2 regions of the Sinorhizobium sp. 7-81 genome follow, and region 2 is predicted to be linked to the other one. Evidence: predicted binding sites of a transcription regulator. Region 2 holds the regulator's gene; the other holds the start of a gene.
The links. The regulator PhoB, encoded in region 2, activates phosphate uptake and scavenging genes when phosphate is short. The targets are predictions, from matches to a motif close to TGTCATNNANCTGTCAT.

Region 1: a site for PhoB is predicted at 4,897-4,913, ahead of QN224_RS14930 (LTA synthase family protein). Genes of this name have one in related genera too.

The regions. Positions count from the first base shown of each region.
Region 1 covers NZ_JASKLT010000003.1:490,622-497,737, forward strand. Annotated here, with positions in the region: gene QN224_RS14910 (phytanoyl-CoA dioxygenase family protein) at 1-1,026, opposite strand, end outside; gene QN224_RS14915 (LacI family DNA-binding transcriptional regulator) at 1,124-2,146, shown strand; gene QN224_RS14920 (TolB family protein) at 2,171-2,995, opposite strand; gene QN224_RS14925 (NAD+ synthase) at 2,998-4,680, opposite strand; gene QN224_RS14930 (LTA synthase family protein) at 4,948-6,870, shown strand.
Region 2 covers NZ_JASKLT010000001.1:469,282-479,871, forward strand. Annotated here, with positions in the region: gene phoR (phosphate regulon sensor histidine kinase PhoR) at 1-1,212, shown strand, start outside; gene QN224_RS02280 (substrate-binding domain-containing protein) at 1,407-2,441, shown strand; gene pstC (phosphate ABC transporter permease subunit PstC) at 2,540-4,024, shown strand; gene pstA (phosphate ABC transporter permease PstA) at 4,021-5,325, shown strand; gene pstB (phosphate ABC transporter ATP-binding protein PstB) at 5,339-6,154, shown strand; gene phoU (phosphate signaling complex protein PhoU) at 6,222-6,935, shown strand; gene phoB (phosphate regulon transcriptional regulator PhoB) at 7,141-7,824, shown strand; gene QN224_RS02310 (GcrA family cell cycle regulator) at 7,902-8,420, opposite strand; gene QN224_RS02315 (aspartate aminotransferase family protein) at 8,836-10,035, shown strand; gene argF (ornithine carbamoyltransferase) at 10,069-10,590, shown strand, end outside.

The DNA of each region.
Region 1 (7,116 bases), on a different contig from region 2:
GGAGGCAATCGCATTGGCGATCTCGGCGACTGAAAGCTTTCCATCGGCCGCGAGAGCCTTCAGGGCGGGATAGAGCACGCCGCACATTCGCTCGCGATCAACTGTTTCCATCGCGCGTCCGAAGGCGGAGGAGACCTGGAGGAGATTTGCTACACGCTTGATGTCGGCCGAGCGGTTGGTGCCGGCGGCATGGAAGAGCGCCGGGTTGAAGAACACCGCATCGCCCTTCTCAAGCGGAAGCTGGATGTGGTTCTCGTCGAAGTAGGCTTTGAATTCCGGTCGCTTGAGCGCGAGATAGCCGGGCACATAGGTCTGGCTGTAGGGCAGGAACAAGGTTGGCCCGCTTTCGAGAGGCATGTCGCAATGGGCGACGGCGCCTTGCAGCGTCAGCACCGGCGAGAGCTTGTGCACGTGCGCGGGATATCGCTCGATGACCGCCGACGTCTGGAAGCCGAGATGATAGTCCCGATGCGCCGATTGCGCGGCCCCACCCGGATTGACGCGGTTCACCTGCGCCGTCATCTGGTAGTTCGGCCCGAGCCAGGCCTCGCTGGCGAGGGCGATGACCGCGTTGCCGTAGTAGGCCGCGAAATTTTCTGGAGCGCACAGGCAATGCTTCTCCAGCGAATTCCAGATCCGGTCGTTGGCGCCCGGTTTGGCGAAATGGTCGCCGCCGCCACTGTTGGTGCGGTGTTGCTCCTCGATGATGTCGTCGAAGATGCGGCTTGCCTCGTCTATGACGCTCGTATCAGCGAAGGCGCGCTTGAACACCGCAACGCCCGGCCCTTCTGCAAGGACCTCGCAAATCTCCGCCAGGGCCGCGCGCCGGCCATCGTCCGTCGCGCAAGCGGCAATAAGGCTGGCGCTGTCGTAGATAAGGATGTTCTTCTGGCAATCCGCCGCATGCGGATAGTCTGCCGGGTTGGTGCGGCGCTCGACCTCGACGCGAAACGCCTCGATGCTGCAGGAATCCTCCGTCAGCCATACGCGTTCGACGCGCCTCCTCGCCGTGTTGTCGGTCTTCATCGGGCATTCTCCTCGCAAACCATTTTATCGACTATACGTATCGCCCAATTCCGAGATAGAGCAGAAATCCATCAAAAAACCATCAGGAGGCCCTGGCGTGGCGCATCCGTTTCTCGTCAAGGATATCGCATTCCAGGCAGGCGTGAGCACCGCCACGGTCGACCGTGTGCTCAATGATCGGGCGGGTGTTCGCCCGCAGACGATAGCCCGCGTCAAGGCGGCGATCCGCGAGCTTGAGAAGCAGCAGGCCGGTCTGGAGATCCAGGGGCGGAAATACGCAATCGATGTGGTCATGGAAGCGCCGGAGCGCTTTACCGAGGCGGTGCGACACGCTTTCGAAAACGAAGCGACGACCTTCAGGCCGACGATCTTCCGCTGCCGCTTTCATTTCGCGGAAACGATGCGGGCGCAGGAGATCGCGCAATTGCTCGACCGAATCCGCCTGCGCGGCACCGATGGCATCGTCCTCAAGGCACCGGATGTGCCGGAGGTGACCGCTGCCGTGGCACGGCTCGAAAGCGCAAGGATTGCGGTGGTGACGCTCGTCACAGATCTGCCCCACTCCGCCAGAACGGCCTATGCCGGTGCCGACAACCGCGCGGCCGGCGAGACCGCCGCCTATCTGATCGGCGAGCGCTTTGCCCATCAGGCGGCGACCGTATTGGTCACGATCTCGAGCAACCGTTTTCGCGGGGAGGAAGAACGGGAGATTGGTTTCCGCCGGATATTGCGCGCACGCTACCCTTCGGTCGGCATCGTCGAGATTAGCGAGGGTTACGGCAAGAACGACGAAACCGGCGCCCTCGCCCTTGAGGCGCTAACGCGCCATCCCGAGATCAACGCCGCCTATTCGATCGGTGGAGGAAACCGGGCCGTGCTCGCCGCTTTCCGTCGGCTCGACCGCACTTGCTCAATCTTCATCGCTCATGATCTCGATCAGGATAATCTGGAACTCCTGAGGGACGGACGGGTGCATTTCGTCCTGCATCACGACTTGAAGACCGACGCACGTACTGCATTTCGCGCATTCATGGGGAAAAGGGCGGCTCTCACCGGCTCCGGAAGCCAACGTCTATCCGCGGTCGAGGTGATCACGCCTTACAATCTACCGGCCGCCTGAGGCGGCGTACATGCCGCGAGGGAGTCACTCGGGCTGATATCGCACGAACGCAAATGCCTCGCCCGACGGCGACCAGTTCGGAACGTTCATCGTCCCCTGCCCGCCGAAGAGCTCGAACAGAACGCGCGCATTGCCGCCTTCCGGGTCCATAAGGCGCAGCCTGACGTCAAGGTCGCGTGGGTGATCGAAGACATCGCCGTCGTAGGAAAGCACCAGAAGGTGCCGGCCGTCAGGCGAAGGATGAGGGAACCAGTCGCCATAAGGGCTGTCGGTGATGCGTTGCACGTCGCTGCCATCAGGGCGAATGCGCCAGATCTGCATGCGACCGGTGCGGCTCGAATTGAAATAGATCCAGCGCCCGTCCGGCGACCAGTCCGGTCCGTCATTGCGGCCCTCGCCCATCGTCAGTCGACGCTCGTCGCCGCCTTCGACCGGGATCGTGTAGATGTCGAAGACCTGGTCGCGGATGCCGCAATAGGCAAGTGTCCGCCCGTCCGGCGACCAGCCGTGCCAGTAGGATGGCAGGTTCGGCGTCACCAAGCGGGGCGAACCGCCCTCGATCGGCAGGACGTAGATCGCCGACTTGCCGAATTCGGTCTTGTCGCTGATGACGAGTGTTCGCCCGTCCGGGGAAATACCATGGTCGTTGTTGCACTCCCGGGCAAAGCCCGTGTCGATCTCCACCGGTTCGGAGCCGTCGAGCGGGAGGCGATAGAGCTGCCCGTCGCCATTGATGACAAGAAAACGTCCATCCGCCGACCAGTTCGGCGCCTCGACCAGCCGTTCGGTCTGCCAGACGACGCGTGTCTCGCCGCTGCCGATGTCGAAGATCTCCACCGAGCTGCGCATCACTACCCCCTGTCACGGAAGCGATTGGTAATCGGATAGCGCCGGTCGCGACCGAAGTTCTTCTTGGTGATCTTCACGCCCGGAGCCGACTGGCGGCGCTTGTATTCCGCAATGTAAAGCAGGTGTTCGATGCGATGGACCGTCGGCTCGTCATGGCCACGCGCGACGATTTCCTCGGTGCTCATCTCCTTCTCCACGAGGCATTCGAGGATGTCGTCGAGCACCGGATAAGGCGGCAGCGAATCCTGGTCGGTCTGGTTCGGCCGAAGTTCGGCGGATGGGGCCTTGTCGATGATGTTCTGCGGGATGACTTCACCCGAAGGCCCGAGCGCGCCCGGCGGCACCGCACTGTTGCGCCAGCGCGAAAGGGCATAGACCTGCATCTTGTAGAGATCCTTGATCGGGTTGAAGCCGCCGTTCATGTCGCCATAGAGCGTGGCGTAGCCGACCGACATCTCGGATTTGTTGCCGGTCGTGACCACCATCGAACCGAACTTGTTGGAGATCGCCATCAGGATCGTCCCGCGCGTGCGGCTCTGGAGGTTCTCCTCCGTGATCCCGGATTCCGTGCCCTCGAATGCATCCGAGAGCGCGCTGAGGAAGCCCTCGACCGGCTCCTCGATGGCAACGATATCGTAGCGGCAGCCGAGCGCCTTGGCGCAGGCCTCGGCGTCCTTCAGCGATTCTTGCGACGTATATCGGTAAGGCAGCATCACCGTGCGCACACGCTCCTCGCCAAGTGCATCAACCGCTAGCGCCGTGCAGATCGCCGAATCGATGCCGCCCGAAAGGCCGAGCACGACATTCTTGAAGCCATTCTTGTTGACGTAGTCCCTGAGGCCCAGCATGCAGGCGCGGTAATCCGCCTCTTCGCTTTCCGGGATGCGTGAATTGAGCCCGTTGGACGAAGCCCAACCGTCCTCGCCTCGCCTCCATTCCGAGATCGCGACCGCTTCCTCGAACTGGCTCATCTGGAAGGCCAGCGACTTGTCCGCATTGAAGGCGAAGCTCGCACCGTCGAAGATGAGCTCGTCCTGTCCGCCGAGCTGGTTGGCATAGATCATCGGCAGGCCGGTCTCGATGACCTGTTTCAGCACAACCTGATGGCGGACATCGACCTTGCCGCGATAATAGGGCGAACCGTTCGGGGAAAGCAGGATTTCGGCGCCGCTTTCCTTGAGGGTCTCGCAGACGCCGAGATCGCCCCAGATATCCTCGCAGATCGGTATGCCGATGCGCACGCCGCGGAAGTTGACGGGACCGGGCATTCCTCCGGCGTCGAACACGCGCTTTTCGTCGAACTCCCCGTAATTCGGCAGATCCACCTTGTCGCGGATCGCGATGATCTTGCCTCCGTCCAGGACGGCGATCGAATTATGGCGGAGCGCTCCGGCCTGACGGGGAAAGCCGATGACAACGCCCGGCCCGCCATCAGCCGTTTCAGCGGCGAACTTCTCGACCGCCTGCAAGCAGGCCTTCAGAAACGCAGGTTTCAGCACGAGGTCTTCGGGCGGGTAGCCAGAGATGAAGAGTTCGGTGAACACCAGCAAGTCGGCATCCTGGCGCGCCGCATCCGCGCGCGCCTCGCGTGCCTTCGCCAGATTGCCGGCGATGTCGCCGACCGTTGGATTGAGCTGGGCCACGGCGATCCGTAGCGTCGAGGGAACGGCATTCTGTGCAGTCATGAGCGGGCCTGTCGGTCTTTTCTCAGCGAATACTTTCTGACGTACGGCATGTTCTATCGCATACCGCGACAAAAAACCCACAGCCAATCGCAATCAACTCAAAAATTCCGAAAAATTCTGCGTTTCCGGCCCCTTACGCGGAGAGATGGCAATCTTTTGCCGCGCGCGGAACTTGCAACCAACCAAGCTGGTTTAACCATTCATCCCCCGTTCAAGATGACAGTCGTATGACAGTTAGACGAAAGATTTATAAAATTGGAGAAGCTCTTGGCCAGTATCGATTCCGCCGCCGCGAGACGCTCCCAGGCCTATGTCGATAGGTCTGGCTCCTCCGTCAGAAGCGCCAAGACACTGGCCGGCACGCGCAGCGCGTTCCTCTCTCTTTTCATTGCTGCAGCGCTTGTGTTCGCAATCGAGCTGATCGTGCGCCAATCCTTTGCCGATACCGTCGCCTATTTCATCGATCCCATGCGTCCGGCCTGGACGACAGTTGCGGCATTCTTCCTCGTTCTGCTTGCAATCGATGCGCTGTTCGGCCGCGAGCACAAGGCGGGCCTGTTGGTCGTGCCGCTCGCCGTTCTTCCGGCCTTTGTCTGCCAACAGAAGCAAGTCTTCCTCTCCGATCCGCTTTATCCGACCGATTTTCTCTTCGGCCGGCAAATCATGGAGCTGATGCCGGTTCTCGTTAAAGACCGGCCGTGGACCGCCATTGGCGTCGTCTTGGGGCTGATCGCCATGGTCGCCGTTATCGGCCTGCTCCTGCGCTATGCGTGGCGGAACTTCCCCAAGCTGACGCGCAAGGAGCGTATCGTTCGCGCCGCCTTCGCCCTGCCCCTGCTCGTCGCCTTCTGGCAGATCATGGATTACAACCAGTTCTCGTGGATCCGCGACCGGCTGAGGGTCATTCCCATCATGTGGGACCAGACCGAGAACTATCGCCACAACGGCTTTGCGCTTGCCTTCGCGATCAACCTGCCGATGGCCAATGTCAACGCGCCTGCGGGCTATATGGCCGATGCGATCGACCGCATTCCGGTCAAGCCGACCCCTGCCGGAACGACGCATCGCGGAAAGCCGGACGTGATCGTGCTCATGAGCGAATCCTTCTGGGATCCGACCCGTCTTCCAAATGTGAAGCTTTCGCCCGACCCGATGCCGACGGTCCGCGAGATGCAGGTGGGCAACGTCTTCTCGCCGGAGTTCGGCGGCATGACCGCCAATGTCGAATTCGAGGCGCTGACCGGCTTTTCAAATGCGTTCCTGCCCTATGGCAGCATTCCCTACCAGCAATATATCCGCAACCCGATCCCCTCGCTGGCGACCTTCTTCCGCAGCGAAGGCTATGTCTCGCGCGCCATCCACCCCTTCCAGGGCTGGTTTTGGAACCGCACCGCCGTCTACAAGGCCTTCGGCTTCGACACGTTCCGGTCGGAAGAGAACCTGCCGGTGATGCAGAAGCGCGGCATCTTTGCTTCGGATGACGCGCTGACGAAGGAAATCATTCGCCAGGCGGATGCCATGGAGGACCCCTTCTTCTTCTTTACGGTGACCCTGCAGGGCCATGGCCCCTATGAGCCGAACCGCTATGCGAAGAACACGATCAAGGTCGAAGGCAATCTCCCCGAAAGTGACCGCCAGGTGCTCGCTACCTATGCGCAGGGCATCAAGGAAGCGGACGACAGCCTGAAAATGCTGATGGACTGGGCGAAGAACCGCGACCGCGAGACGATCATCGTGCTCTTCGGCGATCATCTGCCGCCGCTCAACACCGTCTACACCAATACCGGCTACATGAACGACGTGACGGCGTCGCGCAAGGGTACGAAGGAGCAGATGAAGGCGCAGCATGAAACGCCGCTCGTCGTCTGGTCGAACAAGACTGGCCCGAAGAAGAACATCGGAACGATCAGCCCGGCCTTCCTTTCCTATCAGATCCTCAAGCAGGCCGGCTACGAGCACCCCTATTACACCGGCTTCCTCGGCAAGGTTTACGACCAGTACCGCATCCTCGACCGCTATATGGTGGTTCGCAAGAACGGCAAGGACATTGCGGAGTGGTCGCGGCAGCCGAAGATACCCGCGTCCTTGCGCGATTACCGCTTCCTCCAGCACGACATGATGTTCGGCAAGCGGTACAGCACCGAACGCTTCTTCAAGTCCCACGCCGAACTCTTCCCCGTGGGCTCCTGAGATCTCGACGGCCGAGGCGCAATCTCCCTCGGCCGCTGACGAAGCCTCTCACGCTTTCGCCGGTCGCCATTCTCGCGACCGAGGTCGAATTGATCGCGCTTCACCACAAGTCAATGACGTGCTGCTTCGCGAGATCGCCGCACCGCGTTTCGACCTTGCCAAACTCAGTCACCGGATAGCGCAGTCCAAGCGTTGCCGTTCGCAGCGGAAATGGACCGACAACTAGCGTTCCTCCGCGGAGCGGCC
Region 2 (10,590 bases):
ACCCTGCTGCCGAAGCTGAAGGCGGAACGGTGGGTTCTCGGCCTCTCGGTCTTGCTGGCCGTTCTCGCTACGCTCGCCGGTATTCATATCCTTGCCGTACTGCCGTTCTGGATCGTGCTTGCCGCGGCGCTGCTCAATCGCAGCGTGCCGTCCGTGCAGCCGGCTCCGGTAAGCGCCGTTGCGACCGAAAAGGGAAGGGACCCGCTGGTCCCGGCGTTGAACGCGCTCGACATGCCCGTGCTCGTCGTCGCGGCGGATGAAACCGTGCTCTTTCAGAACATTGCTGCCGAAAAGGCGTTCGGCACGATTCCCCCGAATAGCGACCTTTCCGCACGCGTCCGTTCGCCCGGCATTCTCGATATGGTTCGCGAGACCATCGCCACCGGTAAGATCAATCAGATCGAACACACCGAGAGGCTGCCGTCGGATGCTGTCTATGTCGTCAGGGTCGCACCCGCCGAGATTGAAGCCGATGCTTCGAGCCGGCGCATCTTCCTGCTGACCTATCGCGACATTTCGCAAGTGCGCCGCATCGACCGGATGCGCTCCGATTTCGTCGCCAATGCCAGCCATGAACTGCGCACGCCACTCGCCTCGCTGCGCGGCTTCATCGAAACGCTGCAGGGTCCGGCGCGCAACGACCTGAAGGCACAGGAGAGATTCTTCGGCATCATGCACGAGCAGGTCACCCGCATGAGCCGCCTCGTCGACGACCTCTTGTCGCTCTCCAGGCTCGAACTGAAGTCACATCTTGCCCCCGAGGACATGGTCGACCTGGCGCCGCTGCTCGGGCATGTGCGCGACAGCCTGCTGCCGCTCGCAACCGAGCTTGACGTCACGATCTCGCTCGATGTTCCTGATGCGCCGGTTTTTGTCCCAGGAGATCGCGACGAATTGATCGAGGTCTTCGAGAACCTGATCGAGAACGCGTGCAAGTACGGACAGGAAGGCAAGAAGGTGGACGTCCGGCTGACCGGAGACGAGGGCAAGCAGGCCGAGGTCACCGTCGAGGATTACGGGCGAGGCATTCCGGCCGAGCACGTACCGCGAATTACCGAACGTTTTTATCGCGTTAACGTGGAGGCGAGCCGCTCGAAAAAAGGCACCGGCCTGGGGCTTGCCATCGTCAAGCATATCCTCACGCGCCACCGTGCCCGTCTCCTAATTCATTCGGAGGTCGGGAAGGGTACGATCTTCACGGTCCGCTTCTGACACAAAACGTCGCCGGTTCATCGCGGATGTCGAAATTACGAAGCTTCTTCAATGACATAGACTGTCATAAATGTTTCACCGAATTGACATAAAAGGTGTGACCATCGGCGGCTAACTAGGGGCGGCCGATCATACGGCGAAGAGAGCGCTGGAACTGAAGCGCACCAACACAAGCCCATTCCGGGAGAACATCTATGAAAGCTCTTAAACTCACTGTAGCGGCGCTGGTCGCCTCCGCCGCGTTCGCGGGCACCGCAGCGGCTCGCGACCAGGTTCAGGTCGCTGGCTCGTCGACCGTTCTTCCCTACGCAAAGATCGTCGCCGAAACCTTCGGTGAGACCTTCCCCGACTTCAAGACGCCGGTTGTCGAGTCCGGCGGCTCGTCTGCCGGCCTCAAGGAATTCTGCAAGGGCGTCGGCGAAGACACGATCGATATCGCCAACTCCTCGCGCAAGATCAAGGACAGCGAAATCGAAGCCTGCAAGGCTGCCGGCGTGACCGAGATCCAGGAAGTCAAGATCGGTTATGACGGCATCGTCTTCGCGACCGATGCTGGCAACGCCGACCTCGCCCTGAAGCCGGAGCATCTCTACAAGGCGCTCGCAGCTGAAGTCGTCGTCGACGGCAAGCTCGTTGCCAACCCGTACAAGAAGTGGTCGGAAGTCGACGCTTCGCTTCCGGACGCCGAAATCGCTGCCTTCATCCCAGGCCAGAAGCACGGCACGCGCGAAGTCTTCGAGGAGAAGATCCTCGCTGAAGGCTGCAAGGAAGCCGGTGCCCAGGACGTCATCAAGGCAGCCGTCAGCGATGCCAAGGAACAGCTCGCCAAGTGCGTCGCTGTCCGCAAGGACGGCATGGCTGTCGACATCGACGGCGACTACACCGAAACGCTCGCCCGTATCGCTTCCAACAAGAGCGGCATCGGCGTGTTCGGCCTTTCGTTTTACGAGAACAACGCCGACAAGCTGAAGGTCGCTACCGTCAACGGCGTCGTTCCCTCGACGGAAACGATCGCTTCGGGCGAATACCCGGTTTCCCGTCCGCTGTTCTTCTACGTCAAGAAGGCCCATATGGGCGTTGTTCCCGGCCTCAAGGAATACGTCGAATTCTTCATCGACGACCAGATGATCGGCCCTGACAGCCCGCTCGCCGAATACGGCCTCGTTTCTGCTCCGGACGCAGAGCGTGAAGAAATCCGCAAGGCTTTCGAAGCCGGCAACATGCTCTAATTAAGACACGCCCCGGCGCGACCTGGTGTCGCGTCGGGGCATGCGTTCATTTTGATTTTGCCGGCGGCCATGGCGGTCTTTGCCGGGGAGACGTGCTGATGAGTACTTCGCTCCTTCTTTTGATCATAGTTTTGATTGGTTTCATTGCCTATTTTGCCGGTCGTGCGCGCTCGCTCGCGCAGTCCGGCGGTAAATTCGCGGACCTGCACTCCTTGCCCGGCTATCATGGCAGCTATGTCGCCATCTGGGCGATGCTGCCGGCGGCACTTGTGCTGGCCACCTGGCTGATCGCATCGCCGCTTTACATCGATTCCAGTGTCCGTTCTGCTCTTCCCGAGGCGGTAAAGAGCCAGGGCGCTGCAACGGTTCAGCTCGCACTCGGTCAGGTGAAGTCGGTTGCCGGCGGCCTCGTTCGCCTGGACGCGTCTGAACTCGCCGCGCTTGAAAATGGTTCGGCCAACCTGCGCGAAACGCTTGCCGCCAAGGGCGTAGCGCTGGCGGGAGAAGGCGAACCGTACATGATTGGGGCAGCGCAGCAGTTCAACGCCATGCGGACCTACAGTCGCTGGCTGATGAGCGCGGTCGTGCTGTTCGTTGCCGTTGCTGGCGGTGTGTATGCCATCCGCAACATCAGCACCCGCTTCCGCGCCCGCAATCGGGTGGAGCGCGTAATGCTCGCTTCGCTGATCGTTGCGTCCTCGATCGCCATTCTCACCACCATCGGTATCGTCGCTTCGATGTTGTCGGAGGCGGGCCGGTTCTTCAGCATGGTATCGCCCGCCGAGTTCTTCTTCGGCACGGTGTGGGACCCCCGTTTCGCGGCCGCCGGCAGCGGCGGCGCATCGGGCCAGTTCGGCCTCCTGCCGCTTCTCGGAGGCACACTCTATATCGCCTTAGTCGCCATGCTGTTTGCAGTGCCCATTGGTCTCTTCGCGGCGATATACATGGCAGAATACGCAAGCCCGCGGCTGCGTTCGACGGCGAAGCCGCTCCTCGAAGTGCTCGCCGGCATCCCGACGATCGTCTACGGCTTCTTTGCGCTCGTCACGGTCGGACCGTTCCTGCGCGATATCTCGACGCAACTGAACGGCCTCCTCACCGGCAACTACCAGAACTTCATCCAGGCGCAGAGCGTACTGACTGCTGGCATCGTCATGGGCATCATGCTGATCCCCTTCGTATCGTCGCTCTCCGATGACATCATCACGCAGGTTCCGCGTGCATTGCGCGACGGCTCGCTCGGACTTGGGGCAACGCGTTCAGAGACGGTGAAGAAGGTCATCCTGCCGGCCGCACTGCCCGGCATTGTCGGTGCGCTGCTTCTGACGGCGTCACGCGCGGTTGGCGAGACGATGATCGTCGTGCTTGCAGCGGGCGTGGCGGCGCGCATGCAACTGACGCCTTTCGAGCCGATGACGACGGTGACGGTGAAGATCGTTCACCAGCTGACGGGTGACCTGGAATTCACGTCGCCACAGACGTTGGTCGCGTTCGCGCTCGGCATCACGCTCTTCGTCATCACGCTCTGCCTCAACATATACGCGCTCTATATCGTGCGCAAATATCGGGAACAGTACGAATGACCGACCTTGCTTCCCCGACGGTAAGGGTCTCGACCCGTCCTGCCGAAACCCGCCGCGATATCGGTATCAAGCGCCGCTATGCTGCCGAGCGCCGTTTCCGGGCCTATGGCATCAGCGCCATCGTCCTCGGTCTGTTCTTCCTCGCGGTCCTCGTCACGACGGTCGTTTCGAAGGGCTACACTGCATTCCTGCAGACGACGATCACGCTGCCGATCGAGTTTTCGGAAAAGGTCATCGATCCTAAAAACGAGCGCGCGACCGACGCCAAGCAGCTGATGACGGCCAACTATCCGTTGCTCGTTCGCGATGCGCTCGTTAAGCAACTCGGGCTCGACGCGACGAAGCGGCCTCTGGTCAAGCAGGCGACGGATATGATCTCCGCCAGCGCACGCACGCAGCTGCGCAACATCGTCGTCGCGGATCCGTCGATCATCGGCAAAACGGTGCCGGTGACGCTGCTTGCCGAAGCGAACATCGATTCCGCTTTCAAGGGCCAGATCGACCTGTCGGTCGCTGAAACCAATCGCAAGGTCAAGGACCAGCAGGTTGCCTGGATGAACGAGCTCGCCGATGCCGGCATACTCAAGACGAGCTTCAACACGGGTATCTTCACATTCGGCGCATCGAGCCGTCCGGAAGCGGCGGGCGTTGGCGTTGCCCTGATCGGCTCTCTCTACATGATGCTGATCGTTCTGGTTCTGTCGCTGCCGATCGGCGTGGCCGCCTCGATCTATCTCGAGGAGTTCGCACCAAAGAACCGGCTTACCGACCTGATCGAAGTCAACATCAACAACCTCGCGGCCGTACCGTCAATTGTCTACGGCCTTCTCGGCCTCGCCGTCTTTATAAATTTCGCCGGCTTGCCGCGTTCGGCCGCGCTCGTCGGCGGTTTCGTGCCGACGATCATCATCGCCACGCGGGCGGCTCTGAAGGCCGTTCCACCGTCGATCCGTTCCGCCGCGCTCGGTCTCGGCGCATCGAAGATGCAAACGATTTTCCATCACGTGTTGCCGCTTGCCATGCCTGGCATCCTGACCGGAACGATCATCGGCCTTGCGCACGCCCTCGGCGAAACCGCGCCGTTGCTGTTGATCGGCATGGTCGCCTTCGTGGTTGATTTTCCGGGATCGCCGCTGGAGCCGTCCACGGCCCTCCCGGTGCAGATCTATATGTGGGCGAACGAGGCGGAGCGCGCCTTTGTCGAGCGGACGTCCGGGGCGATCATCATTCTCTTGATCTTCCTGGTCTTCATGAACCTGGGCGCAATTCTCTTGCGGCGTCGCTTTGAGCGCCGCTGGTAGTGGGGTAAGGACTATGAACATGATGTCGGAAGCTGCAGTGGAAAAGGCTCTGGACCTGAAAATGAACACGGTGCCCTACAAGATGATCGGCAAGGATGTGTCGGTCTATTACGGCGAGAAGCGCGCGCTCTTCGACGTCAATCTCAACATCCGTGAAAACACCGTGACAGCCCTGATCGGTCCATCGGGCTGCGGCAAGTCGACGTTCCTGCGCACGCTGAACCGCATGAACGATACGATCGAGAACTGCCGGGTGACCGGCAAGATCACGCTCGACGAGGACGATATTTACGATCCGAGCATCGATGTCGTGGAACTGCGCGCCCGTGTCGGCATGGTGTTCCAGAAGCCGAACCCGTTCCCGAAATCTATCTACGAGAACGTCGCCTACGGTCCTCGTATTCATGGTCTCGCCCGCACGAAAGCGGAATTCGATGAGGTCGTCGAAACGAGCCTGCAAAAGGCGGGCCTTTTCAATGAGGTCAAAGATCGGCTGCAAGAGCCGGGCACCGGCCTCTCCGGCGGTCAGCAGCAGCGCCTCTGTATCGCGCGCGCCGTTGCGGTCAGCCCCGAAGTGATCCTGATGGACGAGCCCTGCTCGGCGCTCGATCCGATCGCCACCGCGAAGGTCGAGGAGCTCATTCACGAGCTGCGTGCGAATTTCACGATCGTGATCGTGACCCATTCGATGCAGCAGGCCGCGCGTGTGTCGCAACGCACCGCCATGTTCCACCTCGGCAATCTCGTCGAGGAGAACGACACCGACAAGATGTTCACCAATCCGGATGATCAGCGCACGCAGGACTATATTATGGGTCGGTTCGGCTAAAGCGGTTTCCAACCCTTACGATCGATGAAGGTCCGTCCAGAACAGCGCGCGCCTTGAGGAAACGAAAATGACTCATGCACACATAATGTCCGCCTTCGACGAGGAGTTGAAATATCTCACGCGCCGGATCTCCGAGATGGGCGGGCTTGCCGAGCAGATGGTGGCGGACTCTGTCCGGGCGCTGGTGAACTCGGATCTGGCCTTGGCGCAGAAGGTGATTTCGGACGACGCGATCCTCGACGACGCCGAGCGTCAGATCGGCGAGAAGGCGATCGTCACCATCGCCAAGCGTCAGCCAATGGCGTCGGATCTCCGCGAGATCATGGGGTCGATCCGGATCGCCGCCGATTTGGAGCGTGTCGGCGACCTCGGCAAGAATACCGCCAAACGCGTGATCGCGGTCGCCGGATCCGGCATTCCGCGCAAGCTCGCGCGTGGCCTGGAGCATCTTGCGGAGCTGGCCCTGGTCCAGCTCAAGGAAGTGCTCGACGTCTATGCCTCCCGTTCGCCGGAAAAGGCGAACAGCATCCGCGAGCGCGATGAAGAGATCGACGCGATCTACACGTCGCTTTTCCGCGAGTTGCTGACCTATATGATGGAAGATCCGCGCAACATCACGCCGTGCACGCATCTTCTCTTCTGCGCCAAGAACATCGAGCGTATCGGCGACCATGCGACCAACATCGCCGAAACGATCTATTACATGGCGACGGGTGCTCAGCCGCAAGGCGAACGGCCGAAGGACGACACGACGTCGTCGCTGGGCTCCGTGACGGACTAGAGCAATTCCAGGACAACGGTTTTTCGTCCGGAGTTGCGTCGTTCAGAGATTTAGGTCGTTTCACTGTTTCAATGAAACGATCTAGGGCGCCCGATACCCGCATGCGCAGGTGCATGCGTTAATCTTGTCCCGGTCGCGAGTATTCGCGCCCGTATTGTGCCGCGGTGGCATGACGGCACCCGCGCGTGGGAAGGAGCATGACCGAATGTTGCCGAAGATCGCTGTTGTCGAGGACGAGGAGGCGCTGAGCGTCCTCCTGCGCTACAATCTCGAGGCCGAAGGATTCGACGTCGATACGATCCTGCGTGGAGACGAGGCTGAAATCCGCCTTCAGGAGCGGTTGCCCGATCTGTTGATCCTCGACTGGATGCTGCCCGGAGTGTCCGGCATCGAACTTTGCCGCCGGCTGCGGCAGAGGCCGGAAACGGAGCGCCTGCCGATTATCATGCTGACTGCGCGCGGCGAGGAAAGCGAGCGGGTTCGTGGTCTCGCCACCGGCGCGGACGACTATGTCGTCAAGCCGTTCTCTACGCCGGAACTGATGGCAAGGGTGAAGGCGATGCTGCGGCGCGCCAAGCCCGAGGTACTTTCGACGCTCTTGCGCTGCGGCGACATCGAGCTCGATCGCGAGACGCACCGGGTCCACAGGCGCAGCCGCGAGGTTCGGCTCGGACCGACGGAGTTCCGGCTGCTGGAGTTCCTGATGTCCTCGCCGGGGCGCGTCTTCTCCCGTTCACAGCTTCTCGACGGCGTGTGGGGTCATGACATTTATGTCGACGAACGCACAGTGGACGTGCATGTCGGTCGTCTGCGCAAGGCGCTGAACTTTTCGAACATGCCCGATGTCATTCGCACCGTGCGCGGTGCCGGCTATTCACTTGAAAGCTGAAGGCCGCTGTTGTCCGGTTTCTGCATGCATAAAAAAGGGGCCTTTAGGCCCCTTTTCATTTGCGTTCGCAAGACCGATCAGCGCATCCGCCGGCGCTCGCCGGAAGGCTGATAGGCGAGCCGCGTGTGATAGCTGCAATAAGGCGACGATTCCGGCGAGTCATTGCCGCAGAAATGGAACTCTTCCTTCAAAGGATCGCCGATCGGCCACTTGCAGGTGCGCTCGCTGAGCTCCGTCAGGCCGAGGCGGCGGGACATCGGAACGACGACATTGGGTGCGTGTTCGAGGTCCTGATCCGCGACGAGATCGACTTCGATCTCTTCCTTGAGCACGGTGGCACCAGCGGTGCGGGTGACGGTGCGGGTTGTGACACGCGCGGCGTAATTCGGCGCGCGGGGAGCGGAAGTGGTGCGCTTCGGGCGTGCGGCAGTGGTCGCGCCGCCGGCCTTGGCCCGCCCCGGCAGGCTCAGCCGGTGAACCTTGCCGATGACGGCATTACGGCTGACGCCACCCAGTTGTGCCGCGATCTGGCTGGCGCTCAGGCCTTCCGACCACAGCTTCTTCAGTTTCTCCACCCGCTCGTCAGTCCAGTTCATTCTGCACTCTCCGTTCTCGGCGTTGGATGGCAGAATCCATCACCATGCTCCGGAAAAACTCCGGAGCTGCAACGCGATAACTCTTTTGGTGACTAGGTCCGCCGCATGCGTCTAGTAATTGAATATTAACCTACTGGCAGGGTGACTCCGTGGCAAGAGTCGCGGGAATCGCGCCGAATCGATTTCGGGGTTTTCCCCAACTTGCTCGCTGGCCGTTGCATTTTTGCAAGCCCTCGCCGGACGTTTTTTCGCACGTCGGAATCTAAGCCTTCAGGGCCGTTGCAAGCCTTGGTTTTGTTGACATTGCAGTGCGAAATAGGAATAGTGCCTGCGCCGCCGAAAGGCGGCATTTTTGATTTTTATCGGACGCGATCAGCCGATATCGATGCCAACAGGACGGAAGGAGAAGTTCGCCATGGCCGCAACAACGCCGCTCTACGACACCTATATGCGCGCGCCGTTGCGTTTCGAGCGAGGCGAGGGCGTCTGGCTTATCGCCGAAGACGGCTCGCGCTATCTCGATTTTGCCGCAGGCGTTGCCGTGAACTCGCTTGGCCATGCACATCCGCACCTCGTCGAGGCGCTGAAGGCGCAGGCGGACAAGGTCTGGCATCTTTCCAACCTCTACGAGGTTCCCGGGCAGGAAAGCCTGGCCCGCCGGCTGACCGCCGTGACCTTCGCGGACCGCGTGTTCTTCACCAATTCGGGTGCGGAAGCGCTCGAATGCGCGATCAAGACTGCGCGTCGCTATCATTTCGCCAAAGGGCATTCGGAAAAGTTCCATATCATCACCTTCGAAGGCGCCTTCCATGGCCGCACGATCGCGACGATCGCGGCCGGCGGCCAACAGAAGTACATCGAGGGTTTCGGGCCAAAGGCGCCAGGCTTCTATCAGGTTCCTTTCGGCGACCTCGCTGCGGTCAAGGATGCGATCAATGACGAGACGGCGGCGATCCTGATCGAACCGATCCAGGGCGAGGGCGGCATTCGCCTGGCCAGCAAGGAGTTTCTGCAGGAGTTGCGGGCGCTTTGCGACGAGTTCGGCCTGCTGCTGATCCTCGACGAGGTTCAGTGCGGCGTCGGGCGGACTGGCAAGCTCTTCGCCCATGAGTGGGCCGGCATCCGGCCCGACATCATGGCTGTCGCGAAGGGCATCGGCGGCGGCTTTCCTCTGGGCGCGTGCCTTTCGACCGAAGAAGCGGCCGCTGGCATGGTCACGGGGACGCACGGATCGACCTATGGCGGCAATCCGCTGGCAATGGCGGTCGGCAACGCGGTGCTCGACGTTGTTCTCGCCGACGGCTTCCTGGACCAGGTGCGCGACGTCACTCTCGTTTTCCGGCAGGGGCTCGCGTCGCTCAAGGACCGTTTTCCGGATGTGATCGAGGAAATCCGCGGGGACGGACTGATGCTCGGGATCAAGGCAAAGGTGCCCTCGGCCGATCTGTTGAAGGCAATCCGCGCGGAGAAGCTGCTTGTAGTTCCGGCCGGCGAAAACGTGCTGCGCCTGTTGCCGCCGTTGATCACCACTGCCGCCGAAGCCCGAGAAGGGCTCGCAAGGCTTGAGCGTGCCGCCGAAGCGGTCAGAAGCAACAGCGGCAATGCGGCGGCCTGAACGGCCTGACTTTCACGACAGGAATTTTGAGTGATGACCGGTACCAGACACTTTCTCGATCTTTCGGCGATGACGGCTGCCGACTTGAGGACGATCATTGACGACGCCCGCGTTCGCAAGACGGCGACCAAAGCGGGCACCGCTGAACGGCCGCTTGCCGGCAAGGTGCTCGCGATGATTTTCGAGAAGCCCTCCACCCGCACGCGCATCTCCTTTGACGTCGGCATGCGCCAGCTCGGTGGCGAGACGCTGTTTCTTTCCGGAACCGAAATGCAGCTTGGCCGGGCCGAGACGATCGGCGATACGGCAAAGGTTCTTTCGCGCTATGTCGACGCCATCATGATCCGCACGACAAATCATCGCCGGCTGTTGGAACTCGCCGAACACGCCACGGTGCCGGTTATCAATGGATTGACCGATGATACGCATCCCTGCCAGATCATGGCAGACATCATGACGTTCGAGGAGCATCGCGGGCCCGTCAAGGGCAAGACGATCGCCTGGGCGGGTGATGGCAACAACGTGCTCCATTCGCTGGTCGAAGGCTCGGCGCGT